Regions from separate parts of the Bacillus sp. FSL K6-3431 genome, predicted to be linked through region 1. Evidence: riboswitches for the same ligand, from Rfam matches in the RefSeq annotation. Region 1 holds a riboswitch; each other region holds the start of a gene.

What was found. Region 1 has a riboswitch for S-adenosylmethionine ahead of MHB53_RS11090 (O-acetylhomoserine aminocarboxypropyltransferase/cysteine synthase family protein). Riboswitches for the same ligand answer to the same signal wherever they lie in the genome.
Region 2: linked by a shared signal. The riboswitch ahead of MHB53_RS22815 (aliphatic sulfonate ABC transporter substrate-binding protein) and the one ahead of MHB53_RS11090 (O-acetylhomoserine aminocarboxypropyltransferase/cysteine synthase family protein) in region 1 are both predicted to bind S-adenosylmethionine.
Region 3: linked by a shared signal. The riboswitch ahead of MHB53_RS21675 (acetoacetate--CoA ligase) and the one ahead of MHB53_RS11090 (O-acetylhomoserine aminocarboxypropyltransferase/cysteine synthase family protein) in region 1 are both predicted to bind S-adenosylmethionine.
Region 4: linked by a shared signal. The riboswitch ahead of solA (N-methyl-L-tryptophan oxidase) and the one ahead of MHB53_RS11090 (O-acetylhomoserine aminocarboxypropyltransferase/cysteine synthase family protein) in region 1 are both predicted to bind S-adenosylmethionine.

What each region holds. Positions count from the first base shown of each region.
Region 1 is NZ_JBBOCT010000001.1:2,153,978-2,161,596, reverse strand. It holds gene ftsX (permease-like cell division protein FtsX) at 1-90, shown strand, start outside; gene MHB53_RS11110 (murein hydrolase activator EnvC family protein) at 170-1,573, shown strand; gene cls (cardiolipin synthase) at 1,698-3,152, shown strand; gene MHB53_RS11100 (hypothetical protein) at 3,177-3,797, shown strand; gene MHB53_RS11095 (redoxin domain-containing protein) at 3,794-4,399, shown strand; SAM riboswitch class I at 4,662-4,776, shown strand; gene MHB53_RS11090 (O-acetylhomoserine aminocarboxypropyltransferase/cysteine synthase family protein) at 4,909-6,204, shown strand; gene MHB53_RS11085 (homoserine dehydrogenase) at 6,277-7,260, shown strand; gene MHB53_RS11080 (S41 family peptidase) at 7,356-7,619, shown strand, end outside.
Region 2 is NZ_JBBOCT010000001.1:4,812,894-4,820,512, forward strand. It holds gene hisF (imidazole glycerol phosphate synthase subunit HisF) at 1-614, shown strand, start outside; gene hisIE (bifunctional phosphoribosyl-AMP cyclohydrolase/phosphoribosyl-ATP diphosphatase HisIE) at 604-1,248, shown strand; gene MHB53_RS22805 (IS256 family transposase) at 1,538-2,698, shown strand; gene MHB53_RS22810 (trans-sulfuration enzyme family protein) at 3,187-4,335, shown strand; SAM riboswitch class I at 4,444-4,556, shown strand; gene MHB53_RS22815 (aliphatic sulfonate ABC transporter substrate-binding protein) at 4,763-5,743, shown strand; gene MHB53_RS22820 (ABC transporter permease) at 5,829-6,677, shown strand; gene MHB53_RS22825 (ABC transporter ATP-binding protein) at 6,692-7,438, shown strand; gene acsA (acetate--CoA ligase) at 7,407-7,619, shown strand, end outside.
Region 3 is NZ_JBBOCT010000001.1:4,501,712-4,509,330, reverse strand. It holds gene MHB53_RS21680 (thiolase family protein) at 1-298, opposite strand, end outside; gene MHB53_RS21675 (acetoacetate--CoA ligase) at 298-2,262, opposite strand; SAM riboswitch class I at 2,512-2,625, opposite strand; SAM riboswitch class I at 2,799-2,905, opposite strand; gene MHB53_RS21670 (hypothetical protein) at 3,044-3,271, opposite strand; gene nagE (N-acetylglucosamine-specific PTS transporter subunit IIBC) at 3,341-4,792, opposite strand; gene MHB53_RS21660 (PRD domain-containing protein) at 5,231-6,049, opposite strand; gene MHB53_RS21655 (DUF3949 domain-containing protein) at 6,388-6,645, opposite strand; gene MHB53_RS26490 (methyl-accepting chemotaxis protein) at 6,840-7,472, opposite strand.
Region 4 is NZ_JBBOCT010000001.1:1,957,707-1,965,325, reverse strand. It holds gene gcvH (glycine cleavage system protein GcvH) at 1-220, shown strand, start outside; gene MHB53_RS10190 (toprim domain-containing protein) at 349-693, shown strand; gene MHB53_RS10185 (thioredoxin family protein) at 985-1,293, shown strand; SAM riboswitch class I at 1,416-1,522, shown strand; gene solA (N-methyl-L-tryptophan oxidase) at 1,654-2,805, shown strand; gene MHB53_RS10175 (MetQ/NlpA family ABC transporter substrate-binding protein) at 2,956-3,810, shown strand; gene MHB53_RS10170 (methionine ABC transporter ATP-binding protein) at 3,957-4,997, shown strand; gene MHB53_RS10165 (methionine ABC transporter permease) at 4,987-5,646, shown strand; gene MHB53_RS10160 (hypothetical protein) at 5,919-6,071, shown strand; gene sufC (Fe-S cluster assembly ATPase SufC) at 6,350-7,135, shown strand; gene sufD (Fe-S cluster assembly protein SufD) at 7,153-7,619, shown strand, end outside.

The sequences.
Region 1 (7,619 bases):
TATCAAGTTTCAGTGATTATTTTGCTAATTGGAGTTATTATAGGCGGTTGGGGAAGCTTTATGTCAGTCCGACGTTTCCTAAAGATTTAATTGGTTTGAGAGAGAGACACATAACTATAATCATTACGATTGTAGATAAAACTAGGGAGAGAGAAAGGGGAAGTACTTTTTGAATAAACACTCATTACTTTCATTTTCATTGGCCGCCGTTTTAGGGTTAGGAACTATTTTTTCAGGCGCAGGAGCAGCATTAGGTGCAAATTTATCAGATTTAGAACAGGAAAAGTCAAACATACAAAATAAACGGTCGAATATTGGGAACTCCATTAATGAAAAAGAAAATAAAATTATTGACATTGTATCAGAACAAAGTCAATTAGAAGTTGAAATGAAAAGAATTGAATCCGAAATAGCGGATACAGATAGTAAAATTGCTGAAAAAGAAAAACAAATTTCTGACACAAAAGCCGAGATTGAAAGATTACGGGAAGAAATAGAGGACTTAAAAGAAAGGATCGAAGCTAGAAATGAAATGCTTCGTGAACGGGCCCGTACTATCCAAATGAACGGTGGATCTGTGAAATACATAGATATTGTGCTTGGTGCTGAAAGTTTCGGTGATTTGGTCGATAGGGTTTCTGCAATGTCGACATTAGTTAAAGCAGATAGAGAAATTATTGAAGAGCAAGCGAAAGATAAGAAGCAGCTTGAGGATAATCAGAAGCTAGTAGAAGAGAAACTTGCTAGTTTAACAGAAATGTTATCCGAATTAGAAACATTGAAGTCAGACTTAAAAAATCAAAATGCTAGAAAAGCAGAAGTTATGAAGGCTTTAGATGTTGAGAAAAAGCATGTTGAAAGTGAAAAAATGAGCTTAGAAGAAGAATCAGCAATACTTGCATCACAAGATGAAGCGATCCAAAAAGCAATTGATATGGAAAGAAATCGTTTAGCAGAAGAAGCAGCCCGTCAAGCAAAAGAAGAAGCTGAGCGTCAAGCAGACGCGGAGCGTAAAGCAAGCGAGCAGGCAGAGCAGAGTTCTGTAGCATCTAATACTACGAAGAAACAAACAAGTAGTAGTAGCAGTAGCGCTGGGAGTACTAGTAGTTCAAGTAATTCTAGTAACTCCAATGTTTCAAAAGGCCCTAGTGTTGGCAAGCCACCAGTTACATCCGGTTTGTTTATGAAGCCTGCGAATGGCTATTACTCTTCAGGATTTGGCTATCGTGCGAGTTTTGGTGGTATGCATTACGGAACTGACATTGCCGCTAGTGGTACGGTTCCAATTGTTGCAGCAGCAGCTGGTGTTGTAATAAGATCCGAATTTTCTCCAAGCTACGGAAATGTTGTATACATTTCTCACCATCTTGAAGGAAAAACATATACAACGGTTTATGCACATATGAGTAGTCTGAGTGTTTCATCAGGAGCATCAGTGTCAAAAGGTCAGCAACTTGGCTACATGGGGAACACTGGTCAATCCTTTGGCCAACATTTACATTTTGAGTTACACCTAGGTCCATGGAATGGTGCAAAATCTAATGCTGTTGATCCTCGGGGATATATTAATTAATAAAATAATATATAATAGTTAGGCCGTATCCTTTTGGGTACGGTCTTTTATTTGTAAATATGCTAATATTATACATAAATCGATTGTTTGTTAAAAAGACAAAGGGAATGCGAGGGGCCAATTTATGACACTTACTACAGTTACGGCTATATTGTTAAGCATGGTCGTCATTTTGAATATTGTGTTAGCTGGATTTGTTATATTCTTAGAACGCAGGGATGTAGGTGCTACCTGGGCGTGGCTACTTGTATTATTTTTTATACCTATAGCTGGATTTATACTTTATTTAATCTTTGGTCAAAATCTAAGTAGAAAAAAGATATTTAGCTGGAAAGATAAAAATAAAATCGGCATTATGGAAATTACTAAATATCAGATTGAATTGCTACGAAAAGGGGAGTTTCCATTTCACGGTAATAAGACAGCTAAATATAAAGATTTAGTATATATGCTACTCGTGAACGACAGCGCTGTCCTTACTCAAGATAATAAAGTAGATATATTCATTGACGGTAATGACAAATTTCGGTCACTTATTCATGATATTAAGAACGCCAAAGACCATATACATTTTGTATACTATATATGGCGGAATGATCGTTTAGGAAATGAAGTGCTTGAAGCGTTAATACAAAAAGCGCGTGATGGGGTGCAAGTAAAGGTGCTGCATGACGCGATGGGATCCAGAAGACTACCCCGGAAGTTCTTTCGTCCACTCATTGATGCCGGTGGAAATGTGAGTGCATTCTTCCCTGCTATATTGCCTCATCTCAATTTACAAGTTAATTATCGCAATCACCGTAAGCTTGTCATTCTCGATGGGAAAGCCGGTTATATTGGTGGTTTCAATATAGGTGATGAATATCTTGGCCTGGATAAGAGGTTTGGCAATTGGAGAGATACGCATTTGAAGATTAGTGGAAAAGCGGTATATGCATTACAAACTCGTTTTATTCTTGATTGGAATCAAGCATCAGTAACTCCAATTAGGTACGACGATAGACTTTTCCCTGAAATACAGCCTAAAGGTAAAACCGATGTACAAATTGTATCTAGTGGTCCTGATTCGGAATGGGAACAAATTAAATATGGAATGATAAAAATGATTAGTTCTGCTAAAAATTACATCTATATTCAAACGCCGTATTTTATTCCAGATGCAAGTGTATTGGATGCAATCAAAATTGCTGCTTTATCAGGCGTAGATGTAAGGGTAATGATACCTAACAAGCCTGATCATCCTTTTGTTTACTGGGCAACGTACTCAAATGTAGGAGCAATTCTACAGACGGGTGCGAAGGTATATACATATGAAAATGGCTTCGTTCATGCGAAAGCAATTGTAGCCGATGGGAAGATAGCTACCGTCGGTACTGCCAATATGGATGTACGTAGCTTCCGACTTAACTTTGAAGTGAATGCATTTCTGTATGATGAAGAACTCGTTGGAGAGCTTGTCGATATTTTTAACAAAGATATGGAACAATCGAAGGAGCTTACATTAGAAGAGTATCAAAAACGTCCACTATATATAAGATTTAAAGAATCCGTTTCACGCTTACTATCACCAGTTCTTTAAAGGAAGAAAGGGGGGACGGATGAAATGTGGCTTTCAATTGGTTCTTTATCCTTCCCAGTCTCTTGGGTAGCGATCGTAATAGCATTTTTTCTAACGACTGGCATGTTGTTGCTTTTAAAGAAAAAGCATATAGCTGATTATTATGGGAATGCTATTTTTATATTTATTATCACGTGGAAATTGAGTGTAATTTTATTTCAATTTAAATTCAGTATACAGAACCCTTTAACTATATTGTATTTTAATGGTGGGATAAAAGGTTTTTGGCTTGGACTGATCGCTGGATGCATATACTTATTTATTATAGGTAAAAGAAAAAAACAAGCGGAAATGAGCATAGGTGACATTTTCCAAGTATGGTTAATGACGTTTTCTATTTATGAGATTGTTATAAGCATAGTAGATGATTACCCTTTATTGTTTAGAGTGATACTCATCTTAATCAATTTTGGATTTGTTGTAATGGCCATTTTAAAAAATAACCAAATAAGATGGCTACAGCAATTACTCATTTTGTTTACGGTTATTCAGCTACTTATTTATTCGGTAATGGATCGACTTTTTTCCGTTCCAATTATGACATATATAATAGTAGTTATTGCATTACTTATCATATCTAAAATAAAGAAAGTTGGTGCCAAGTGAAGAAAAATATTTTTGGGTTAATAGTTATCGTGATTTTAATCAGTATTGTTACAGTGAATATTGTAAAAGAAGTACAAGCAAAAAAAGCAGAGGAATTGGCCCAAGAAGAATTTTTAATGGAATCATCAACAAAGGAAGCACAAGTAGATACTGCTGCACCTGGGCTAACAACAGGAGATCAACCACCCGACTTCGAATTGGAAACACTGGATGGTGAATCAATTAAACTGTCTGATTATAAAGGCAAAAAAGTGATTTTGAATTTTTGGGCGACTTGGTGTCCCCCATGTAAGGCGGAAATGCCTCATATGGAGAACTATTACAAAACGGCTGCCGAGAATGATAATGTTGAAATAATTGCAGTAAATTTAACGAATGCAGAACGTGGTGTCAATAAAAGAGACAAAATCAGCAAATTTATTAAAGAGTATGAATTAACATTTCCAATACCTCTAGATGAAAAAGGAAATGTTGGTAATGAATATCAAATACTAACAATACCAACAACGTATATGATTGATAGTAATGGATTTATTCATAAACGAATTGTCGGTCCAATGGATGAAGAAATGATTGGAAAATTAGTTAAGGAAATGAAGTAGTGAACATTACCACGTAAATAGATGCTCGTTTCATAACAGGAACGAGCATCTATTTAGATCCGTACGTTTAGTGATTACACTATCTAAAGCATACATGAGTTCCTTATCACAAAAGAACTAGCCTTGTGTACAATCTAGGTTAGACAGCATTTAAAAACTTAAAATTTTAAAATAAGTGAAAAAGGGTTGACATTATTCAAATACGTAGTATACTAATTTTTAAGAGTTCATTGAACTATCTAAAATTTAATAATAAGCATTACTCTTATCTAGAGCGGCGGAGGGAATAGGCCCTGCGATGCCCGGCAACCTTCAGATGATTTTATCTGAAAAGGTGCTAATTCCTACAGGTTATTTAGTAACCTGGAAGATAAGGGGAGGAACTGTATATACGCCCTCTTCTTATTCAGAAGAGGGCTTTTTGTATAAAGAAGATTGCAGAAAATATTATGCAACCTTTTAACCAAGTTTACCAATCAAATTACTATAATATTTAGGGGGATAAAAAAATGTCAGAACAAAACTTTAAGCCAGAAACTTTATTACTTCATGGTGGGCAAGAGCCTGATGAAACAGGGTCACGAGGTGTACCAGTTTATAGAACAACTTCTTATGTATTCGAAAACACGGAGCATGCTCAAAAACTATTTGGTTTAGAGGTTTCTGGAAATATTTATTCTCGAATCATGAACCCGACAGTCGACGTATTTGAAAAGCGAGTCGCATTGTTAGAAGGCGGAACTGCCGCAGTTGCATTATCATCTGGAATGGCTGCTATTGCATTTTCAATCTTAAATATTGCACATGCAGGTGATGAAATTTTAGCTGCTACAGATTTATATGGTGGAACATACAATTTGTTCGCTGTAACGCTCCCAAGATACGGAATTAAAGTAAACTTTGTTAACCCGAAAGATCCGGAAAACTTCCGTAAAGCAATAACTCCGAAAACGAAAGCAATTTTTGCAGAAGTTATCGGCAACCCAAGCTTGCATATTCTTGATACTGAAGCAGTTGCTAAGATTGCGCATGAAAGCAATATTCCGTTAATCGTAGACAGTACATTTGCAACTCCATACTTAAGCAGACCGATTGAACACGGTGCAGATATTGTCGTCCATTCAGCTACAAAATGGATTGGTGGTCATGGAACAGCAATAGGTGGAGTTGTTGTAGACAGCGGAAAATTTGATTGGAACAATGAGAAATTCCCTGGATTCACTGAGCCTGACCATTCGTATCACGGCATCCGTTTTGGCATCGATGTACCAGATGCAGCATTTGCTACTAAATTACGTGTTCAGCTGCTACGTGACTTTGGACCTTGCTTAAGTCCTGACAATGCGTTCATTTTCTTGCAAGGATTGGAAACATTACATCTACGCATTACGAAACATGTGGAGAATGCAAAAGCAGTGGCAGAATATTTACAACAAAATGATGCAGTTGAGTGGGTTGCATATCCTGGTCTTAAAAGTCATCCATCATATGAACTTGCACAGAAGTATTTCCCTAAAGGTGCTGGAGCGATCGTGAACTTTGGAATAAAAGGTGGCCGCGAAGCTGGTAGAAATACAATAGATAATGTCAAACTGTTTTCTCATGTTGCTAATGTTGGAGATGCTAAATCATTGATTATTCACCCTGCTTCTACTACACATCAGCAGTTAAGTGGAGATGATTTAAAAGCAACAGGTGTAACAGAGGAATTGATTCGCCTTGCAGTTGGATTAGAGGCAATTGAAGATATAACAGCAGATCTGGAACAAGCAATCGCAAAATCTGTTGAAGCTACTACTAAATAATACTTCAGGATAACAGGGGCTGAGCGCATTGCGTCTCAGCCTTTTGATTTTAAACATTAGGAGGGGAAACAAATGGCAGTCATCAAGGCAGCAATACTCGGTTTTGGAACAGTAGGAGAAGGAGTGTACGAAGCAGTTCAAACACATCAGCAGCAATTGCAGGATATACTTGATGCTGAAGTGCAAATTGTTGGAGTGCTTATCCAAGATTTAGAAAAGAATCGTAGTATCTCCGAAGATGTATTAGTGACAACTAATTTCGAGGAGATATTAAATATCCCAGATCTACAAGTTGTATTTGAAGCAATTGTGGGCGAGGATCCAAGTTATATATATTTGGAAAGAGCGATGGAACAAGGCTGCGATATCGTCACTGCAAATAAGGTGATGTTTGCAAGGCATGGAGAAAGGCTATTACGCAAAGCTTATGAGCAAGGCGTCCAGATTGGTTATGAAGCAACTGTAGCCGGTGGTGTGCCTATAATCAGAACACTGGCACATCAATTGCAGGTGAATAAGGTAGAGCGTATTCAAGCTATTTTAAATGGTACATCGAACTATATATTAACAGAAATGAGAAATAAACAATTATCTTTTGAGGAAGTATTGAAGACCGCTCAGGAACTTGGTTATGCGGAGGCAGATCCGACTAATGATGTAGAGGGATTTGATGCGTTTTATAAACTGATGATATTAAGTAGTCTTGTATTCGGCAGCCAGCCTAGCTGGGATGAAGTAAATGTTAAGGGGATTTCAGCCGTATCCAATGAACAGATTGAAGTGGCTTATAACAATGGCCATCGTTATAAGCATATTGCTGAAGTGACAAAAAAAGACGGAAAAATACTTGCGTCTGTCAGTCCTGTATTAACTGATGCAAATCACCCACTTTATAATGTAGAAGGTGTGGACAATGCAATACTTGTTCAAGCCACATTAGCTGGTACGATTACAATACAAGGTCCTGGAGCGGGGAGCGATCCAACTGCAAGCGCAATGATCGAAGATTTTGCTCATATTTTTCAAAAGAAAAAAGCTAGTTATGCATTGAATTAAGAAGAAGACATGTTTCCATTCCTATCATATCTTGTCCACATACAACATATCATGTATGGAAGTAATATTCTTACGTGAGTGGGTGGAGGGATAGGATGAAAAAAAAGTGGCTTACGATAATTATTGTCTGCTCATTCCTCATTGGCGTTGGGGGGACATATTCTGGCATAACGTGGATTATCCCACAATGGAAAAATGCAACAGGGAAGAAAGTGGATGTAGGTTCGGAGTCAGAAGTAAAGATCGGTGACGCTGACCTTAATAAAGTTGCTAAGGCATATGAATTAATTCAGCATTCATATATTGAAAAGGTTGATGAATCTCAGTTAATTCAAGGGGCTATTCAAGGAATGATCGGA
Region 2 (7,619 bases), 2.7 Mb from region 1:
TAGATATTTCGGCTACAACAGAAGAGCGTGAGACAATCGCCGATTTGGTGAGTAAAGTGGCAAAAGTTGTGACAGTGCCATTTGCAGTTGGTGGTGGAATTAAAAGTTTAGATGATATTGCTCGAATTTTAGCCGCAGGTGCAGATAAAGTTGGTATCAATTCAGCTGCAGTTAAAAATCCATCGCTCATCGAAGAAGCGGGGAAGAAATTCGGTTCAGAGAGAATTGTTGCTGCAGTTGATGCGAAGCTCTTTCCAGATGGAACATGGCATGTAATGACACGCGGTGGTATGGAGGATGCGGAAATTGATGCGATCTGGTGGGCCAAAGAATTAGAAAGTCTAGGTGCTGGGGAGATTTTACTTACAAGCGTTAATCGTGACGGTGTGAAGAATGGCTATGACCTAGAACTAACAAAAGCAATCGTTGACGTTGTTCAGATTCCAGTTACTGCTTCAGGCGGATGCGGAAATGCTGAACATATTGTTGAAGTCTTTGAAAAAACAGATGTTGCATCCGCCCTCGCCGCATCAATTTTTCATGAAAATACATTGACAATTGCTGAAGTAAAACAGCTGTGTAAAAAACAAGGAGTGAATGTCAATGAAGCCTGATTTTTCCAAAGGACTCGTCCCTGCGATTGTTGTGGATGATCGGAAAGGCGACGTGTTAATGCTCGCTTATATGGATGAGACGGCGTTTCAACGTACATTAGAAACGAAGGAAACATGGTTCTATTCACGTTCGCGAGAAGAATATTGGAATAAAGGTGCGACGTCAGGAAATAAGCAAATAGTCAAGTCCATTCAGCTGGACTGCGATGGAGATACGTTGCTAGTTAGAGTCGATCCGCTGGGCCCTGCTTGTCATACTGGAGAAAAGTCATGCTTCTTTCATACGATTGAGGGAGAAGTTTCAGAGTCCCCTTCTATATATGAAGACTTAATGGCTGAGATTAGTGAGCGGAAGCAATTGCCGATTCCAGGATCGTATACGAATTATTTATTCGAAAAAGGTACGGATAAAATTGCTAAAAAGCTAATTGAAGAAGCAGGAGAAGTGGTCATTGCCGCAAAAAATACTGATAAAGAAGAGCTAATCAATGAAAGTAGTGATCTGCTTTATCACCTACTTGTTCTTTTAGCTGATCAAGGTGTGCCGCTTGAAGATGTTGAAGCAGAACTCCGCAAGCGCTCTTCAAAAAAAGGCAATGCCAAAGTGGAAAGACCTGAGATTGAAAATTGGTGAAAAAGACTAGGTTGGTAGGTCGATCATACCAATCTAGTTTTTATTTTGTTCCTATGAACTTTTAAGCATGATTCATAATTTGATAGGCTCATAAAATTGAGTGGCCAGTAAATCACGTGAGTGGCTCATAAAATAGCTGAGTGGCCAGTAAATCACGTGAGTGGCTCATAAAATAGCCGAGTAGCCAGTAAATCGATAGAGTCCGTATAATTGTGTAAAAAGAAAAGGTCTCATCAAGACCTCATGTTACAATGTTTTCAACCACGATCACATTGAGGAGGAATTGATGATGACCCAACTTAATTTTAACCTAGATATTGAAATTTTAAAAGACTCAGTGCTAAATTCAAACCTGGAAGCGGTAGTAAAATCCACGATTGTACTTGTCCTAAATGAATATATGGAGAAGGAACGCGATGATTATCTCCAAGCAGCTGCCTACGAGCGCTCGATCGAACGCATTGATTACCGAAATGGCTACTACGAGCGAGAGCTTCTCCTTAGTATTGGAAGGGTTCAACTGCGAGTCCCGAGAACCCGTGAGGGACACTTTTCTCCCTCCGTGTTTGAAAAGTTTTCCCGTGTAGATCAGGCCTTTGTATTGTCGATGTTAGAGATGGTGGTCAATGGGATTTCCACTCGAAAAGTCACAAATGTCGTTCAACAACTGTGTGGAGAAAACGTCTCTAAATCGTTCGTATCTTCCCTTACTGGAAAGCTAGATCCAATCGTAAATGAGTGGGCAAACCGCCCTCTAAATACCATGTACTATCCGTACGTTTATGCAGATGCCATGTATATCAAGGTCCGGGAACATAATAAAGTGATTTCCAAGGCAGTTTATATCGCTACAGCGATAAATGAAAACAAGAGACGTGAAGTGATTGGACTAAAAATCGATCATGTTGAGAGTTTTGAGGCATGGCAAGGGTTCTTCCAACACCTGAAAGGACGTGCTCTTCAGTCTCCAAAACTTATTATTTCAGACGCTCATGAAGGACTGAAAAAAGCAATTCAGCGGGAATTCATAGGCACTTCTTGGCAACGTTGCACTGTCCATTTTAAACGGAATATCATTGAACGATTGCCAAAAAAAGAATCAAAACAAATAATCGCTGACATGAGGCGCATCTTTAATAGTATTTCAGTAGAAGAAGCTCGCCAATATAAAGAGCAATTTGTCGATAAATATGAAGAAGAAGCAAAGGTCCAGAAAGCAATTGAAATTTTAGAGGATGGCTTCGAAGATGCCATTCAATTTCTCAACCAGCCTTCTCGTTATCATCGTTATCTAGCGAGCACAAATTCACTTGAAAGGCTTAATCAGGAGGTTCGCAGGAGAGAAAGAGTCATACGTATCTTCCCGAATAATCAATCTGCATTTCGACTTATCGGTGCAATACTAATGGATTATGAAAACAGAGAACGAAGCGGAAAAAAGAGTTTATAAAATGACAATTTCATCAAGTGAAAAGGGGGTACCCCCTTTTCACTTGATGAAATAAAATAGCCAACTATAACTAAATATCATAAAGAAAACATTGTAAACTAAATTACACAATTGTCTGGACTTGACTAGTAAATCACGTGAGTGGCTCATAAAATAGCCGAGTGGCCAGTAAATCACGTGAGTGGCTCATAAAATAGCTGAGTGGCCAGTAATAGTCGATATTAACTAGTTATAGTTGTGCGAGTATGCTAGTAATTGTACTCGAACTATCAGTAAATTGCCCTACCGACGGTCAGTAAGATTGGATCACGCTAGGCAGTAATAGATTCATTCCGAATATATTTGCCTTAAGGGCTACATGAATCAGTATTATTAATCACAACCCAAAAGTTCTTGGAGTCTCTTTTTTTGACAACTCTTATAATTGTGAGTATAATCACAATTATTGAATTTCACATTTGCTACAAACATAGGAGTGACCCAATATAATGAGCGACGTTTCATTTGACACTATGGCAGTGCATCAATCACAAAAACAAAATAAAAACTTTACAGCGAAGGTTTCGCCTATTTATCAAACATCGTCATTTGCTTTCCAAAACCTCGACGAATTGGAAAGTTATTTTGAAGGAGAGACGCCATACTTGTATTCGAGATATGGAAATCCGAATACGGATGAACTCGGAGCAGCAGTAGCAACATTAGAAGGAGCAGAATCTGGTGTTGCTGCATCATCAGGTATGTCTGCGATTCTGGCTGGATTACTTGCGGTCGTTAAACACGGGGATCATATTATCGCATGTGAGGATTTGTACGGGGGTACGTATCATCTATTGTCCGAGGAATTAAAAAACTTTGGTGTAGACGTTACATTTGTCTCATTTTCTAATGAAGCTGAGGTATTGTCAGCGATCCGCCCTAATACTAAGTTACTTTATACGGAAAGTATTACAAATCCATTTTTAAGAGTAGAAAATATTACTACACTTGTAAAAATTGCTAAAGAATATCAATTGTGTTCGATGGTTGATAATACGTTTGCAACCCCATACTTGCTTCAGCCTTATAAAGCTGGAGTAGATCTCGTTGTTCATAGTGCAACAAAATATCTCGGTGGACATAGTGATGTGTCGGCTGGCGTGATTGTTGGAACAGAAGAACTTGTGAAAAAGGCGCGACAAAAAATTGTCAACTTAGGTGGAAATTTAAGTCCATTTGAAGCTTGGCTTACATGCAGAGGAGTAAAGACACTCGCTTTGCGTATGGAAAAACAATCAGCTAATGCACAATCTGTGGCAGACTTTCTTGAAAATAATGAAAATGTTAAAAAGGTATTTTATCCAAAAGCGGTTTCTAAATATGGAAACGGAGCTGTAGTAACTGTTGAATTGGCTAAACAATGTGATATTCGCTTGTTTTTCTCTACACTTGGCTGGATTAAAATTGTGCCTTCTTTAGGTGGAGTTGAGACAACTGTTTCTTATCCATTTGGTACTTCACATCGAAACTTACCTCGCGAGTCCCAAGAGAAGCTTGGAATAAATAAAAGTGTCGTTCGTATCTCAATTGGTATCGAAAATGAGCAAGATATTATTATTCAACTACAGCAGGCTATTGCTAAAGCAGTGAACAATTGAAATTGGATATATTGCATTAATTTTCTAAAAATCATTTGACAGCAACAAAACAATCGTTTATACTGCAATACATGGTCAACGAATAAGTATTTGACAATTAAATGTAATCTCTTATCGAGAGTGGCGGAGGGAATAGGCCCTGTGAAGCCCGGCAACCTGCAAACATTATTATGTTTGAGAAGGTGCTACATCCTACAGATCATTGATCTGGAAGATAAGAGGAGGAATCGTATATAACGCCCTCTTCTTAGGAAGGGGGCTTTTTTATGTTTATTTTAAAAAGGTACAAATGCTATATAAAAGGAAAAATGCAAATAGAAGGAACCACTAAACGCCATTTCCGGTGGCAAAGAGGTTCTTATCTATCATGTATAAAGTTAAACCAAGTAATATTATGTGATTAATTATATAAGTGGGGGGATTTCAAATGAAATCATGGACTATTAAAACATTATTAATCTTTACATTAGCGGTTGCGTTAGCAGCTTGCTCTGCAAATGCAAGTGAAGAGCCGGGTAAACCGAAAAAAATAATTCTAGATTATGCACATTATTCGCCAACAAGTCTTGTTTTAAAAGAAAAAGGCTTTGCTGAAAAGTTGTTCGAAGAGGAAGGGATTGAAGTCGAGTTTGTTTTAAGTCATGGAAGTAATAAAGCCCTTGAGTTCTTAAATTCCAAAAGTGTTGATTTTGGATCATCTGCTGGAGCAGCAGCACTAATGGCGAAAGCGAAAGGTTCTCCAATTGAATCTGTATATATTTATTCTAAACCTGAATGGACAGCGCTTGTTTCTACTGACAAAACAATTACAGCAGTTGAAGATTTAAAAGGGAAAAAAGTAGCGGCAACATTAGGAACAGATCCTTATATATTTTTATTAAGAGCGCTAGAAGATAGTGGTCTATCTGCAAAAGATGTGGAAATCGTCAATTTACAGCATGGAGATGGTGCAGCAGCACTTCTTGCAGGTGAGGTTGATGCCTGGGCAGGACTAGATCCACATATGGCTCGTGTAGAAAAGGAAGTCGGAGCTAATCTCTTCTTCAGAAATCCGGATTTTAACACATATGGCGTATTGAACGTTCGTGAAGATTTTGCGAAAAAGTATCCTGATTATGTGAAAAAAGTAATTGAAGTATATGAACAAGCGCGCTTATGGGCGATTGATAATCCAGAAGAAACGGCAGAAATTTTAGCAAAAGAAGCACAAATTGATTTAGATGTAGCAAAAATTCAGCTTGAGCGTAATGATTTTTCTACTTCGGCACCGGGAGATGATCAAAGGGATGTGATTCAAGCAGCTGGTGATGTGCTCAAATCGGAAGGTATCATTGAATCTAAAACAAATATTGAAAAAGTCGTAGATGACTTAATTAACTCAAGCTATTTCGATGCTGATAGAGAATAAATTTGTTTATAATTGATAGTTGATTTTAGGACATATGTCTTGCTCCAGCGCTTACGCATTTAATTTCAATAAGTAAAGGGCGGTAATGAAGATGAGTGAAAGAAGCGAAACAATTGGAGTTGCAGTGGGAAAGCCGAAGACGCGCTTGACTGAAAATTCTCTATGGAAAAATAATGAGAAATGGTTATTAGGAAGTATTATTCCTTTCGTTCTATTAATTTTTTGGGAGGCAGCAGCGAGAGTTGGACTAATTGAAGCTCATCTGTTACCAGCACCAACTAGGATCGTGCAAGAAATTTTCGAAATGGGCGCAGCAGGTACACTCTTCGGTCATGTTGGAACAACGGTGTTTAGAGTTGCGGCAGGTTTCTTACTCGGAACGATAGCTGCGGTCTTGTTTGGGTCAGCAGTAGGATATTTTACTGTATTGGAAAAACTAATGGATCCGCTTATACAGGCATTTCGGTCGATTCCATCACTTGCGTGGGTGCCCCTGTTTATCCTCTGGATGGGAATTGGTGAATCTTCAAAAGTGGTATTAATCGCTGTCGGTGTTTTTTTTCCAGTCTATTTGAATATTGTTTCTGGGATTCAAGGAGTAGATCGAAAACTAATTGAAGTTGGGAAAATTTATGGATTCACTTCAACTGAAACGTTGAGAAAAATTATTCTTCCAGCTTCCTTACCATCATTCCTAGTTGGCTTACGGAGTGGCATGGGGCTTGGCTGGATGTTCGTTGTTGCTGCAGAAATTATGGGCGCAAGTCAAGGACTTGGTTACTTACTCGTCGTAGGACAAAATACGTATTCACCTGAATTGATTATTGCAAGTATTTGCTTATTTGCAGTTATTGGTAAAATAACCGATTCATTGCTAAAAAAATTAGAAGAGAAATCACTTCGCTGGCAAGATAGCTTATCAAATCAGCGTTAAAGGAGGTAATGAGATTGCTTGCAGTTCAGAATGTGAGTCGTACATTTAATAATGGAAAAACTGGTTTTCAACATGTGACTTTTTCGATGGAAGAAGGAGAAATTATTGGGGTCTTGGGTACAAGCGGCTGTGGGAAGAGCACCTTGCTGCGAGTTCTCTCAGGGCTTGATGGTGAATATGAAGGAACGTTTACCTTATCCAATAGTAAAGTTGGAATGATGTTTCAAGAGCCACGCTTAATGCCCTGGCTTTCTGTCCAAGACAATATTTGCTTTGGTGTTCAATCGGTAGAACAAAAAAAGCTTGCCAAGGATTTGCTTGAACTTGTCGGACTTGACGGTTTTGAAGGTCATTATCCCAAAGATTTATCAGGCGGAATGGCGCAACGAACTGCGATTGCTAGGTCCCTTATTACTGAACCGGATGTGTTGTTATTAGATGAACCATTTAGTGCGCTCGATGCTTTTACAAAAATGCAACTTCAAGATTTGTTGCTATCCATTTGGAAAAGGCGGCAAACAACAATGGTGCTTGTGACACATGATATTGATGAAGCCCTCTATTTATGTGATCGGATTTTTATTTTACGGGGACAGCCCGGTGAATTATACGCGGAAATAGCAATTACTCAAGTAAAGCCCCGCTCAAGAGGCGATGTACTACTTGCAGAGAAAAAGGCAGAAATTTTAAGCCTTCTAAATTTAAATAAAGTGGTAAAGGAGAACGACAATGAGCAGACAACAAGTAATTCCTCCATTTAAAGGTATATATAATGTGCAATCCGATCTTGGTGATCAAAAATCACTTGCATGGGAAGAAATTGAAAAAAACTTTAGTTGGCATGAAACAGGTAAAGTGAATATGGCTTATGAATGTGTGGACCGTCACGTAGCTGATGGTTATGGAAATAAAACAGCTCTTCATTATGTAGATGGAGGGAAT
Region 3 (7,619 bases), 2.3 Mb from region 1:
CTGCAGCTCGCCATAACATTCCAGCTCCAGAAGCTCCACCGAGATCGACCACATTCGACATTGTCGGCTCAAGGCCAAGATATTCCGCTACTGTTGCTGGTACATGTTGAGGAGTTTCTCCCACTTGTGGGCCGACTAAAAGACCATCAATCGCATCTTTTTCCAGACCGGCATCTTCAACTGCTAGCCGCACAGACTCCGCAATTAATCCTAATGTTGTTGCGCCTTCTGTATAACGTACCGGCGCAAGTTCCCCGATACCTACAATTGCACATTTCGGAACCCGTCGTTTGACCATCATACGTAACTCCTTTCTGACAACGTAGCATAATCCACAAGACAATCTGGATTATTAAGTGATCCCTTGTTTTTTATCTCCTGACCAACTACCGCGGATCGTGCCGCCCCTTCCACTTTCTTCCCATTTATTGTATAAGGGACTTCCTTCACACAATAAATACGACGAGGAACATGTCGTGGAGAAGCTTTTCTTCGAATGTTTTTACGTATAACATCAGCTAGTACATCGTCTAGTTCCCCATTTTTCGTTACTATACATAACACTATTTCTTCATCACCCGCATTCGGTAAACCGAAAACTAAAGAATCTATGATTTCCGGGATTTGTTCAACAACACGATAAATTTCAGCAGTACCAATGCGGACACCGCCTGGATTAAGTGTTGTATCAGCCCTTCCGTATATGACAAGCGATTGTTCCGCAGTTTGTTCTGCTAAATCTCCATGTGTCCAAATCCCTGGTCGATTAGCAAAATAGGAAGAATGGTATTTTTCATCTCCACCCTCTCCCCAGAATGTGAGCGGCATACTTGGAAACGGCTTTGTGCAAACTAAATCCCCTTTTTGGTTGTAAACCGATAGACCATATTCATCAAGCACATCGACAGCCATTCCAAGGGCTTTGCAAGTAATCTCACCACGCCGAACAGGGTGTATAGGAGAGCCCATCACGAAACAACCAATTATTTCAGTTCCACCCGAAATCGATGCCAACATTAAATCTTTCTTAATATGTTTGTAGACCCAGTCATACTGTTCTGCCGATAGTGGTGCCCCGCAAGAAAGAACACTGCGCAACTTTAACAAATTGTGTTCCTGTCCAACCGAATAATTAGCTTTCTGTAAAGCTTCCAGATACTTCGGACTAGTTCCGAAATGTGTCACACCAACTTTTTCAGCAATCTCCCACAGTATTCCAATTTTATCCTTACGCAATGGTGATCCATCATAAAGCAAAATTGCAGCACCGCTCGCAAGCCCCGAAACTAACCACGGATACATCATCCATGCAGTATTCGTGTACCAATACATTACATCTCCAGGTTTCACGTCACAGTGTAATTGATGTTCTTTCAAATGCTTAATTAATGTGCCGCCAACGGAATGTACAATTGCTTTAGGAAGGCCCGTGGTCCCTGATGTATATAGGATATACAGGGGATGATCAAAAGGAACTCTCGTAAATTCTGGAACAGAAGGCCCTTCCTGACACAGTTCCTGCCAGCTCAACACTTTCTTTGTTTGCTTAATAGATTCATCTGTTTTCTCTGTCAACGTAATGATTGCAGAAATACCGTCAAGCACCTTACATACAGCATTGATATTTTCTCGAATATCAAAAAACTTGCCATTATATTGATAATCCAGTGAAACGATCAATACCTTTGGTTTTACTTGCCCGATACGATCGACAATCCCTTGAGAGCCAAAATCTGGAGAACATGAAGTCCAAACAGCTCCCAGTGACGTTGTCGCCAATAACGCTACTATCGCTTCGATTCCATTTGTCACTATCCCTGCTACGCGATCACCACGACATACACCTAGATTTTTCAAACCTAGCTGTGCCCTAGCTACTTTACTGCGTAATTCCCCCCATGTATAAGATTGGGTAACACCATCTTCCCCAGCTACAATCACTGCTGCATTTCCTTTGTCCCCACTCAATAGATTTTCTGCGAAATTCAAACGAGCATCTGGAAACCATTGGGCACCCAGCATGCCACTCTTAGTTGGAGGCACAAATGCCTTTTCACCTTTTTCCCCAATGATATTAGTGAAATCCCAAATAGCTGACCAGAATTCTTCAGGTTGATCCACCGACCATTGGTGAAAACGTTCATATGGTAGAAGTGGATAATCAATCTGTTTAGAAAATTCCACTAAATTAGACTGTGAAATCCACTCTTCACTCGGTTGCCATAATATATTTGATTCCAGTAAATTCTCTTCTTTTATCAAGTTCTTTTCCTCCTCTGAACCAAACGTGAACGCATCTAATTGGTTATCGTTCATCACTTCTAGAAAAATTATGTCATTAAATACTTCCGTTTGGTTTTAACTCTCTTGCTCAATATTAATTATTTCTATAATATTACTCAGATTAATTCTTGATCTGCCCTTCTCTTATACTCTTTAAGTGGATACTCGGAAATGTAAAACAGAAGCTATAAACAATAAAGCCCCTCATCATAAGAAGAGGGGCGCCTCATCTTATCTTTCAGGAACATACATACCTGCAGGAATTAGCACCTTTTCAAGCTTTCACTTGAAGGTTGCCGGACATCTTCGGGCCTGTGTACCCTCCGTCTCTCTGGATAAGAAATACATATTTAGTTATATATTAAAGTATTCATATATCTAGATTATAGATACTTTTATTATTTTATTGAAAATGAAAAGTTAGAATCCTTACCTTATTTTAGAAAACAAAAACCCCTCTGCTCATAAAGAGAGAAGGGGAGTGCGTGAATAAACATAATCAGCATTAGTCCACCTTCTCATCTTCGGAATCATCTTAATTCCTCTGAAATTGGCACCGTACATTTATATGTCGGTTGCCGAGGCATCACGGGGTCAGTCCCTCCACCTCTCTTGATAAGAAGAAATTCATTAAATTATTGTATAAAATGATAATACTTGCTTCGTTACAATTAGTCAACATATTTTTACAAAAAGTGTGAATGTTTCCTCATCGAATAACAAAAAGGAAGGGAATGCCATTTGCATCCCTTCCTTTTGCTCATCTAACTATTTTTTTATTGCTAAGCTTTGTCACACCAATAGTAATACCTAATGCAGATAAGGCGATGACAACTTGCGAAACCATACTTGTTTCTCCGAATTCAACCTTGGATGATAATGCAGTGATCTCCCCTACTGACGAGCTAGGTGTGTACGAGATTGTTAATACTACACCTAAAATGAGTTGGAGTACAATCAAAGCTAAAGCAAAAATAACAGCAAACACAAAGTATTTTTTCAGCCTAATCCCTCCTTCTTTATCTCCTACGTTTCTATATAAAAAAGGTTTCGGTTTTTATTTGCGAATCTTATCAATGGCATCCGCTACGAATTGAACATTTGTACCAACAATTACTTGAATGCTTTGTTTTCCAACAATATTAATTCCTGGGACGCCAGTATTCTTAATTTTATTTTGATTTACTGCATCCATATCTTTTACTTCCACTCTTAAACGTGTCGTACAATTGTCGACAGAAGTGACGTTATCGTCACCGCCTAATCCTTCATAAATTTTAGCTGCCATAACAGCAAATCTATCTCCGGTAACTTCTTCTACTTCATCTTCTTCCTGTTTCTCTTCTACTACATCGTCTTCTCTACCTGGTGTTTTTAAGTTGAATTTGACTATTAAGAATCGGAATAAGAAATAGTAAATAACAGCAAAAACTAATCCTTGAACAATTAACATATATGGTTGATTAGCAAGTGGCAATCTTGAACTTAAGAAAAAGTCTACGAATCCTGCGCTAAATCCGAACCCGGCAGTCCACTGAAAGTATGCGGCAATGGCCAAAGAGATACCAGTTAGAGCAGCATGGACGACATAAAGTGCTGGTGCTAAAAACATAAATGCAAATTCTAGTGGCTCTGTAACACCTGTAAAGAACGAAGCAAAACCTACTGCCAACATTAAGGATGCAGTTTGTTTTTTCCTTTTCGTTTTCGCTGTATGGTACATAGCAAGTGCTGCTGCTGGTAAACCAAACATCATAACAGGAAAAAATCCTGCTTGATACATTCCTGTTATACCTTTAGTACCCGTTCCAGCCCAGAAGTTCCCAATATCATTTATTCCAGCTACATCAAACCAAAATACAGAGTTCAATGCATGATGTAAGCCTGTTGGAATTAATAATCTATTGAAGAATCCATATAATCCTGCACCAATAAACTCTAACTTACTAATCATTGTTCCAAATGAAACCAATCCAGTAAAGATAACAGGCCATGCAAAGAACAAAATAGCAGATACTACTAACATTGAAACAGCTGTCATAATCGGCACAAGGCGCTTTCCACTAAAGAATGCCAATGCATCTGGTAATTGTACATGACTGAAGCGATTATACATAATTGCTGCCACTATACCGGAAATAATACCAACAAATTGATTGCCTATTTTCTCAAAGGCAGGGTTTACATTTTCCACATCTATTCCCTGTAGCATAGCTACTGACTCTGTTGAAAGCAAAGTGGTTACTACAAGGTAGGCTACTAACCCACTTAACGCAGCGGAGCCATCTTTATCTTTGGACATCCCGAGCGCAACACCAACTGCAAATAAAATAGACATATTGTCAATTATGGAAGATCCAGCTTTAATTAAGAAAGCGGCTATCGCACTTCCTTCTCCCATTCCAGAGGGATCGATCCAATAACCAATTCCCATTAATATTGCTGCTGCTGGTAATACGGCAACTGGCAACATGAGGGAACGACCAAGTTTTTGGAAATATTTCATCATTTTAACCATTCCTCCTATCAAAACTCGTATAAAGTGAAACTTCCATCAGTGGGGGTTTTGTTCATCCCCCACTGATGGTTAAGGAACTCAGGAAAAGGTCGCCGCGTCCTGCGGCAACGCCTGAGTGACCAACATCCTGTTGGCCTGAACCAATCGGGCCTTTACGGGCAGTTTCCCTCACTTATCCTTCTTCGATTTCTCTAAGTCTTGAAGCGGGGTTTTACTGCCCGTTAATCTGCGATAAATTAACCTTTTGAATCAATACGGCACAATTATCTATGTTCAACGATGAATAGAAAACGAATTTATATTATATAAAATTGCATCCATTTGTAGTTCTCTGTTGAAAAATAAACAATCGAAAGCATATATGGCTTGCATCGCCTCCTTTAAAGTCACTTTTACTCCCATATTGAAAAAGCAAATCTCCTTGTTAAACTAATATTTTCTTAATCTTTCAATATGAAGTGTGATATAACCTAATTCTTCCTCTGGTAGCTCTACCTTATGCACTATAGACAACTTCTTTGCTACCTCTGATGCACATTTAAACGATATTGGAAACTTTTTCTTGATCATTCCTAACATTTCTTCATCCATCGTGTGGATTTCGTAATTATTTAATCTAGCCAAAGCAAAATGTAAATGAGTAAGCAGACGTTGGTAAGATATGTCGTCTTCTTCGACCGTGATATTTAAATATCCTTTAATCGTTTGGACCATATCTCGAACAATCGTTGTATGTCTAACCGTTTGCCGCAAGTCACCACCTTGGAGCTTCATCGTGTGGATATGAAGTGCAATAAAAGAAGCTTCATCAACGGGCATATCTATTCGAAATTTTTCATTTATATGTTTAACTGCCCATAGGCCTATTTCGAATTCTCGTTTGTATAAGATTTTTATTTCATGAAATAATTTGTTTTTCAAATGAATGCCATCTCTTGCCCGTTCGATCGCAAATGAAAGATGATCAGTAAGAACAATATGAATATGCTCATTTAACTTTGAGCCGATATACTCCTCTGCATAAGTAATAACTTCCTCCGAGATGGTAAAATGCTCTTCTGGGATCCTATTTAGAAGTTGTTGAAGCTTTTCATTCTCTTTCATAACGAAAAGCTTCTCAATTTTATGGACATTTACAATGTCATTTCTTTTCTTATGAAAAGCAATCCCAGCTCCAATCGCAATTTTCTCCTTTTGTCCATCCATTACTATCACAGCATTATTATTCAATATCTTTGTTATTTTCAACGGAAACCATCTCCTTGTTTTCCCTTTTTCATCAGTGTGTCACTATATATAAGCTGTTATCCTTCAACCGCGAATTAGCGGTGATTCGGTCATGTATTCAAAACCATTAACATGTCGCTTATAGTTATACAAAGTGAAACAAGGCATCAAAAAAGGCATGGAGGTATAACAAAAGAAGCATGACTTCTTTTATTTACCACCATGCCTGATCGTATCAGTAACATGTGATCCGTAATGAAATTATAGTAGTAGTATAACATTGAACTTTTAAAATTACAAGATGTAACCGCAATCAATTTATTTAACTAATTGATAGAAAGGTGGATTCGTACTACCTTCTACCTGTTTTCATTTCGATGGCGAATAAAGTAAATAAACTGCGCAATTAATGTAGCGGGCAAATTGAAAATATTCCCTTGTAAGTTGTATTGTAATTGCTGCTCTTCAAAACTCATTTTTTCATATTCCTCATTATGAGTTAAACCGGACTTTTTCATCGACTTCTTTGTTGTGGCAATATTTGCGTATTGCATCGGAATCAAAACTATATAATAAAGAACAAGTACTGAACCAATGATAATCATAAACTCCATCATTGTACTCTCCTTCCCTACACATTATATCTTAATATTAATAATACGGAAGGGAAGGATTATAGTTTCACTTTGTTGAAAAATACTTGAATGAACATATAAAGTCGCAGCTTTTAAATACCTAACATTCTATCTAATTCCAATTTAGATACGATAAATCTCCCCCTCCAGATGTGCCACTAAAACGTGTCAGATTATTATGAGACCCTGATATCAGCAATTTGCTTATTAAGATTTTCTGTAGTACTTCGTAAATCTGTTGTAATACTTTTAAATTCAATAAATGTAGCCAATTGTTGCTCCGAGGCAACCGAGATACTCTCCATATTTTCTTTATTTTCTTTTGACATAATATTCATCTCATCTATAAAACGATGGACATTATCCGCGCTTCTCCCGATGTTTTCAGCCATCGTATGCGAAACATCAAGTAAATTATGAACCGTTTCTACCTTTTGGACAATGCTTGAGAATATTGCATCGGAGCTTTTTACTTTTAATATTCCCATCAATGTTGTCTCTTTTGAACGGTCCATCTCAATAGCTAAATCAGCTGTATCATGCGTTAAATCATTCAGTACCACGCTAATTTTATCGGCATGTTTACTCGAGAGATCAGCCAGCTTTCGTACTTCATCCGCGACGACTACGAAACCTTTTCCGGCTTCACCAGCTCTTGCAGCTTCAATAGCTGCGTTTAAAGCTAATAAATTTGTTTGCCTAGTTATTTCTGTCATCAGTTTTAATGTCTCTTGAATCTCGATGGAGCGTTTCTCGAGCCTCGCCACTACCTGACCCATTTGTTCTGCGTTGGCAGAGATATAAGACATTTGCTCAACCGTTTCTATCATTCCTTTTTGACCAATAAGTGCCTCTTTTGTCGTATCTAAAGAAGATGCTTTTGAATGATCTAATTGTTGAATAATAGAAGCAACATTTTTTAACACTTCATCTAGCATTTGGCGACTCTTTTTCGC
Region 4 (7,619 bases), 200 kb from region 1:
ATTCGGAAGCGTAGAGTCTGTTAAAACTGTTTCTGAATTATATTCACCACTAAGCGGAAAAGTAATTGAGGTTAATGAAGAGTTGGAAGATAATCCGGAATACGTAAACGAGTCTCCGTATGAAAAAGCATGGATGATCGTAGTAGAGCCTTCCGACCATAGTGAGTTGGACAATCTGATGTCTGCTGAACAATATGCAGACATGACGAATGAAGAATAATAAAGACTTGCATCTTAGCAATAGCTGAGATGCATTTTTTCACTCCCATAAGCTTTATACAGCTGTAGAAATTGGATGTGTTAGTCGAGGTTCCTTCTGTGAAAATTTGATTAACCGGAGTTGAAGCAATGAAAACAGCCCCGAATAAAGTCATTATTGTTGAAGGTTTGTCTGATAAAAAAAGGGTTGCAAGGATTGTCAAAGAACCTGTAGACATCATTTGTACAAATGGAACAATTAGTTTTTCAAAACTTGACGAGTTAGTTGAAGTTTTGGATGATAAAGAAGTATATATTTTAGTTGACGCCGATAAATCGGGTGAAAAGCTCAGAAAAGTATTAAAACGTGAATTTCCAATGGCACATCATCTATATATTGATCGGACATATAAAGAAGTAGCAACGGCGCCCTATCAGTATTTAGCAACAATGCTATTGAGGGCAAATATGGATGTTGACGCGAAATATTTATAAATTTAAGTTCAAAATGAGGATAAAAAGGGCCAATGCCGACTAAGACCGCTACGTCCTGTGCAGTGTCGGCAATAGGACGTCCTGTCCGTCGAAGTTCTAGGAAGAGCAGCTTTCGAGCACCACAGCACTTGCACAGGATGTGTTGTCTTCTGTGTCGTTCACAGGAACGTGAGCGATTTTAGGTAGAAGATTTCTTCTTATACGAACGGAGAAGCATGCTGACAACGAAATTCGACTGCCATTTTTACCGGACTCTTTGAACAACTTCTATAAAGGGATGAACTAGTTATTATGATAGAATGGTCTAATGAAGATATAAAGGAAGTTTTGGAAAAGGAAGGGACAGCTGTTCTTTATTTCTACACTCCGCTTTGTGGCACCTGTCAGGTTGCTGGAAAAATGATTAGCATAGTCGAACATATGATAGAAGGTATTCCATTTGGAAAAACTGATCTAAATTATTATCCTGATATGGCTGCGCTTTTTTCTATTGAAAGTGTTCCCTGCATGTTAATTGTAAAAGATGGGCAAGTAGATGAAAAGATTTATGCGTGTAAATCAGTACCTTATTTACACGATTTAGTTAAGCGATATGTATAAATGCTTAATAGGATTCTGAGGATTTTGTCGAAAAAACTATAATTATGTCATTGACGATTGTAAGTCTGCATGTTAAAATCACAATAATAGATAACTTGATCATAAAATTTAATAAAGTTTTGCTCTTATCCAGAGAGGTGGAGGGAATGTGCCCTTTGAAGCCCGGCAACCGTCACAATAGTGAAATGGTGCCAAATCACACAAAGCTTAATGCTTTGGGAGATGAGAGGAAGGTTTGTTTATTTCGATGCCTTTCTGCTCATTTATGCAGAGGGGCATTTTTATTTATAAAGAATAAGCAGATTAATTCTTAGATATTACAGCACATATAAAACAATTAATTATGGGGAGATCATCAAAATGAGCGAATATCATGAGCAAAAAGTTGATGCAGATGTAGCAGTAATTGGATTAGGGTCCATGGGGAGTTTTGCATTCTGGCAGCTTGCACGGATGGGAGTTAATGTTGTAGGGTTTGATCGATATAGACCAGGACATGATAAAGGCGCTGGACATGGTGAAACGAGAATTTTTCGTACAGCATATGGTGAAGGTGTTGCATATGTTCCACTACTCCAAGCAGCTAGGGATCTTTGGCGCGAATTGGAGAACGAAACCGGTGTTGAACTTTATGTAGAAACCGGTGGAACGATGTTCGGACCAAAAGAAGACGATTTTATGACTACTGTGCAAGAAAGTGTCCAACAGTATAATCTTCCTCATAAAATATATGATGCTTCTGAGGCCAGCAAAGTATATCCACAAATTAATTTTCAAGAAAATCAAATTGCCGTTTATGAGGAATTAGCTGGTTTTTTAAAACCCGAGCTTGCAATTGAAACAGCGGTAAATCGGGGCGAAGAATTAGGGGGAACTGTTTATACAGATAGTCCAGTAACGACAATTATACCGGATAAAAATGGTGTCTCTATTTCATATGGAGATAAACAAATTAGGGTAAAAAAAGTAATTGTTGCTTCTGGTGGATGGACATCCAAGCTTCTCCCACAGCTAAAATTACCTGTTTCACTCGAACGCCAAGTTTTAGTATGGTACAATGCTAGAAATCCTGAGCAGTTCACACCAGAGAAATTCCCTATCTTTTCTAGGGTAAGCAAAGGTCGAGGTTTCTATGGGTTCCCATCAATTGATGGGAAAACGGTAAAGGTTGCATTTCATCATGGTGGAGCGATATTCGACGACCCTAATGAAGTAGATAGGGAGATTCATGATGCAGATTTGTTACCCCTTACTGTAAAGGTAAGGAAGTACTTGCCAGATCTCATTCCAGAACCTGTAAAAGCTAAGACATGTTTCTATACAAATACGCCTGATGAACATTTTGTTCTTGGTGCAGCACCAGGTTTGCAAAATGTAACACTGCTTGGACCAATGGCTGGGCATGGATTTAAATTTGCACCGATCATGGGGAAGATTGCAGCAGAGCTATCAACGGATACAACGCCGGACATAGACATAAGCATGTTTGATCCAAGTCGTTTTGATAAGTGAATTTACAGTAAGCTACAACATCGGAGGATCAGGTGGGGATTCTACCCCACCTGATTGGTAGGTCTCACCTACGCTTCGCTTAGGGATAGGATTCCTAAACTACTCTAAAGAAAGATCAAAATAAAATAATATAAAAAAAGAGGGAAAATAATGAAATCGAGCAAAAATGTAAGAAATATATTTACGATCATTTTATTAGGAGTTATTTTAGTATTAGCTGCATGTGGATCGAAAAGTAAATCAGATAGTGATGTCATTAAAGTTGGAGTAGGTTCAGCAGAAATTCCAACTTGGAATCTAGTGAAAGAACTTGCGAAAGAAGAAGGAATTGAAATCGAAGTTGTAAAATTTGATGATTATGTTCAGCCTAATCTTGCATTAGCTGATGGTGAAATTGATATTAACGCGTTTCAAACGGTTGTATATTTTGATAGCTTTAAAGAAGATCGGAAACTTGATTTATCAGCGATTGGAACGACTTCCATTTGGCCAATGGGGATGTATTCGAAAGAAATTACTGACGTGAGTGATTTGAAAGACGGGGACCAGGTTATTTTACCTAAAGACCCTACCAACTTAGGCAGAGCGTTATTACTTTTAGAAAAAGCAGAAGTAATTACATTAAAAGACGGATTTGATGGTACTGGCGGCACGGAAAATATTGTAGATAACCCTAAAAACCTTAAAATCACTCCTGTAGATGCAGGCCAAGCGGCACGTGGTCTTGATGATGCAGCAGTTGCGGTTATTAACTCGGATATGGCGATCAAGTCAGGCTTAAATCCTACGCATGATTCAATATTTAGGGAAGATGCAAGTAATAAATCATACGTGAACATTATTGCTGCACAAACAAAGCGAAAAGACGATGAGACATTACAGAAAATAGTGGAAATTTACCACGCGGATAAAGTGAAAGAATTTATTGAGGAAGAATTTAAAGGTGCTGCTGTTCCAGTAAGAGAACCAATTTCTTTCTTAGATCATTATAAACAAACGAAGTAAAAAATACTAACACTTTAGCCTGTTTTCCTTATAAACAGGCTAAAATTATGAGTAAAAGTATTGATATTTCGTCCGGACCTAGTTATAAATAGAGGTAGGCAGTGAAACGTAAACAATTTTAATGAATGACTAAAGGAGATAAAATGATGCTTCAGCTAGATGATGTATATAAAGTCTTTGGAAAAAAGAAAGAAAAGAGAGTTGAAGCATTAAAAGGAATTAATCTCTCTGTTAATAAAGGGGAGATTTTTGGGGTTGTTGGTTTTAGTGGAGCAGGTAAAAGTACATTAATTAGATGTGTGAATTTATTAGAACGCCCAACATCTGGAAAAATTCTTATTAATGGCGTAGATTTACTCACTCTTTCTCCAAAGGAACTACGTGACCAAAGAAAAAAAATCGGTATGATTTTCCAACATTACAATTTGTTACATTCGAAAACAATTTTTCAAAATGTAGCAATGCCACTTATTTTGCAAGGTAAACCTAAAACATTCATAAAAGAAAAAGTAGCGGAGTTACTATCCTTTGTGGGCCTGGAGGATCGGATGTCCCATTATCCTGAACAGCTTTCAGGCGGTCAAAAGCAAAGAGTAGGTATTGCACGGGCGTTAGCGACTGATCCTGATATACTTCTATGTGATGAAGCGACATCTGCGCTTGACCCTAGTACTACGGAGTCCGTTTTAGAGTTGTTACGCAAGGTCAGAACTGAATTTAATATAACTATTCTCATGATTACACATGAAATGAATGTAATTAGGGATATTTGTGATAAAGTCGCTGTCATTGAAGGTGGAAAAATTGTAGAGCAAGGATCAGTGATTGATGTTTTTACTGAACCTAAAACAGAGATTGCAAAAAGTTTCGTTCGCACTGTTTTAAACGATGATATACCTCAATCGATTAAAACAATGATTTTGGAGAACAAGCAGATTAGTACAGATAGAGCTTTTAGAGTTATTTTTAAAGGAAGTTCAACAAGTACACCACTTTTATCAGATACCGCTAAAAACTTTTCAGTTGATCTAAATGTATTTTACGGAATGATCACAGAACTACAAGGAATACCATTTGGAAATTTGCTCATCAATATGAAAGGTGATAGTGAAGAAATTATGCGTGCTGTACAATATATGAAAAATCATGACGCGATTGTAAAGGAGGTAACGGAAGATGCATTTTGATCCATGGTTCTGGCCCGAGTTCTTTACTGCATTGAATGAAACATTCTATATGGTTGCTGTGGGACTAATCATCTCCATTATAATCGGCTTGCCAGTCGGTATCATACTTGTTGTAACAAGAGAAGGCGGACTTTTAGAAAATAAAGCTTTATTTAATATTCTAAATATCATTATTAATATTTTTCGATCTATTCCTTTTATTATTCTCATCGTTGCGATTATTCCATTTACACGGCTTGTTGCTGGGACATCGATTGGCACTACTGCCGCAATTGTTCCGCTCGTTTTATACACAGCCTTTTATATTGCCCGATTAATTGAGAACTCCCTGTTAGAAGTTGATACAGGTACAATTGAATTGGCACAAGCAATGGGAGCTACACCGTGGCAAACCATTTGGAGGTTTTTACTTCCGGAAGCATTAAGCTCCATTATATTAGCATTAACGATTGCTACTATTGGGCTTATCGGTGCTTCAGCCATGGCGGGTACGGTTGGGGGCGGAGGAATAGGTGATCTAGCTATCACTTATGGTTATAACCAATTTAAGACAGAAATTATGATTGTTACAGTCATTACATTGATTATCATGGTTCAATTGGTCCAATCGATCGGCAATCTTATTGCTAAAAAAATTAGAAGAAATTAATTAATTGATTTTCCGAGATTAATCATAGGTCAAAATGTCCGGATTTTAAAATGGTTGATTTCACCTATATGCAGCTACTAACTCATTGATGGCGGTCGTTACCAGAACAAATTGCACATAATATTGATGAATTTCCATTTTATAAAAATGTTTGTTTAGTATATAATATGATATGAAAAATATAAATTGCTTCACAAACTGGGACTGCTGGTCTCCAAAAATGAAAGGATTGGTTTTTTATTAATACCCTGCAATTGCAGTACACAAGTGGAATGGAAAAAGCTATGCACGGTGCGCATGGTCTAGGTTATGAAACTTACAAGCAAGAGCATGGATTGAGAATGAAAGTTGAACAAAGGCGCGATGAAGAGCATCAAGAATGTCAGAGGCTTGTGTCTAGCATTGAAAAAAAGCTTCATACTTGATCACCCATTAATATATATTTATGAGCAAAAGACCGGAGTGAATTACTCTTGGTCTTTTGTTCTTCTATAAAGTGTTTGTTCAAAAATGCAAATGCACCCGTTTATGATTTGGTAATTTATCGAAACATCTTTTATAAAGAAAATGGAAATAAGGTATATCTTGTTCCCACTCATTCCTAGTTGATAATAATTTTAATATGGTATAAGATAATAATGAGAATAAATTGAGAATGAACTCATCAAAATAAGAAAATGACTTTCTATATAACGGAGGTATGATCATGGCTTCAACATTAACTATCAAAGATCTGCATGTGGAGATCGAAGGAAAAGAGATATTAAAAGGTGTAAACCTTGAAATAAAAGGTGGAGAAATTCACGCAGTAATGGGACCAAACGGAACGGGTAAATCTACTTTGTCCGCTGCAATTATGGGACATCCTAATTATGAGGTAACACAAGGTTCAATTATGCTCGACGGTGAAGACGTACTGGAAATGGCCGTTGATGAGCGTGCACGCGCAGGTCTATTTCTTGCTATGCAGTATCCAAGTGAAATTACCGGCGTAACAAATGCCGAGTTCTTGCGTTCGTCTATCAATGCACGACGTGATAAAGGAAAAGAAATTTCCTTAATGAAATTTATCCGTGAGATGGATAATAAAATGGAATTACTGGAAATGGACCCGGATATGGCTCAACGTTATTTAAATGAAGGATTCTCAGGTGGGGAAAAGAAACGTAACGAGATTTTACAGCTTCTTTTACTTGAACCTAAAATTGCAATCCTTGACGAAATTGACTCAGGTCTTGATATTGACGCATTGAAAGTCGTATCTAAAGGTATTAATGAAATGCGTTCAAGTGATTTCGGTTGCTTGATCATTACCCACTATCAACGCCTACTTAATTACATCACTCCTGACCAAGTACATGTCATGATGCAAGGACGTGTTGTTAAATCCGGTGGTCCGGAATTGGCGCAACGTCTAGAAGCTGAAGGATATGATTGGATCAAAACGGAACTTGGCATTGAAGATGAAACAGTCGGCCAAGAAGCATAAGAGTTAGGAGGATGGAAATGACAATTGATACGAAAATAACAATAGATCAGGAGTACGTCCGCGCTTTTTCATCAGAAAAAGGCGAGCCTAGCTGGCTTACAGAGCTTAGAGTACAAGCTCTAGCTAAAATGGATGAACTATCTATGCCCAAACCAGATAAAACCAGAATTGCAAATTGGAATTTTACAGAATTTACGAAGCATCAAGCACAAGGATCTGTATTCCAATCACTTGCTGATTTACCAGAAGCGGCAAAAGCTGCTGTTAATATAGATGAGACAAATCAAAACTTATTTATCCAACATAATCAAACTACTGCATACTTATCACTAAATGACGAATTAAAGCAGCAAGGTGTTATTTATACAGATATCAACACAGCAGCTAAAGAGCATGGTGAATTAGTGCAAAAATACTTCATGACTGATGCAGTAAAAGTCGATGAACATAAACTTACTGCTTATCATGCAGCATTAATGAACGG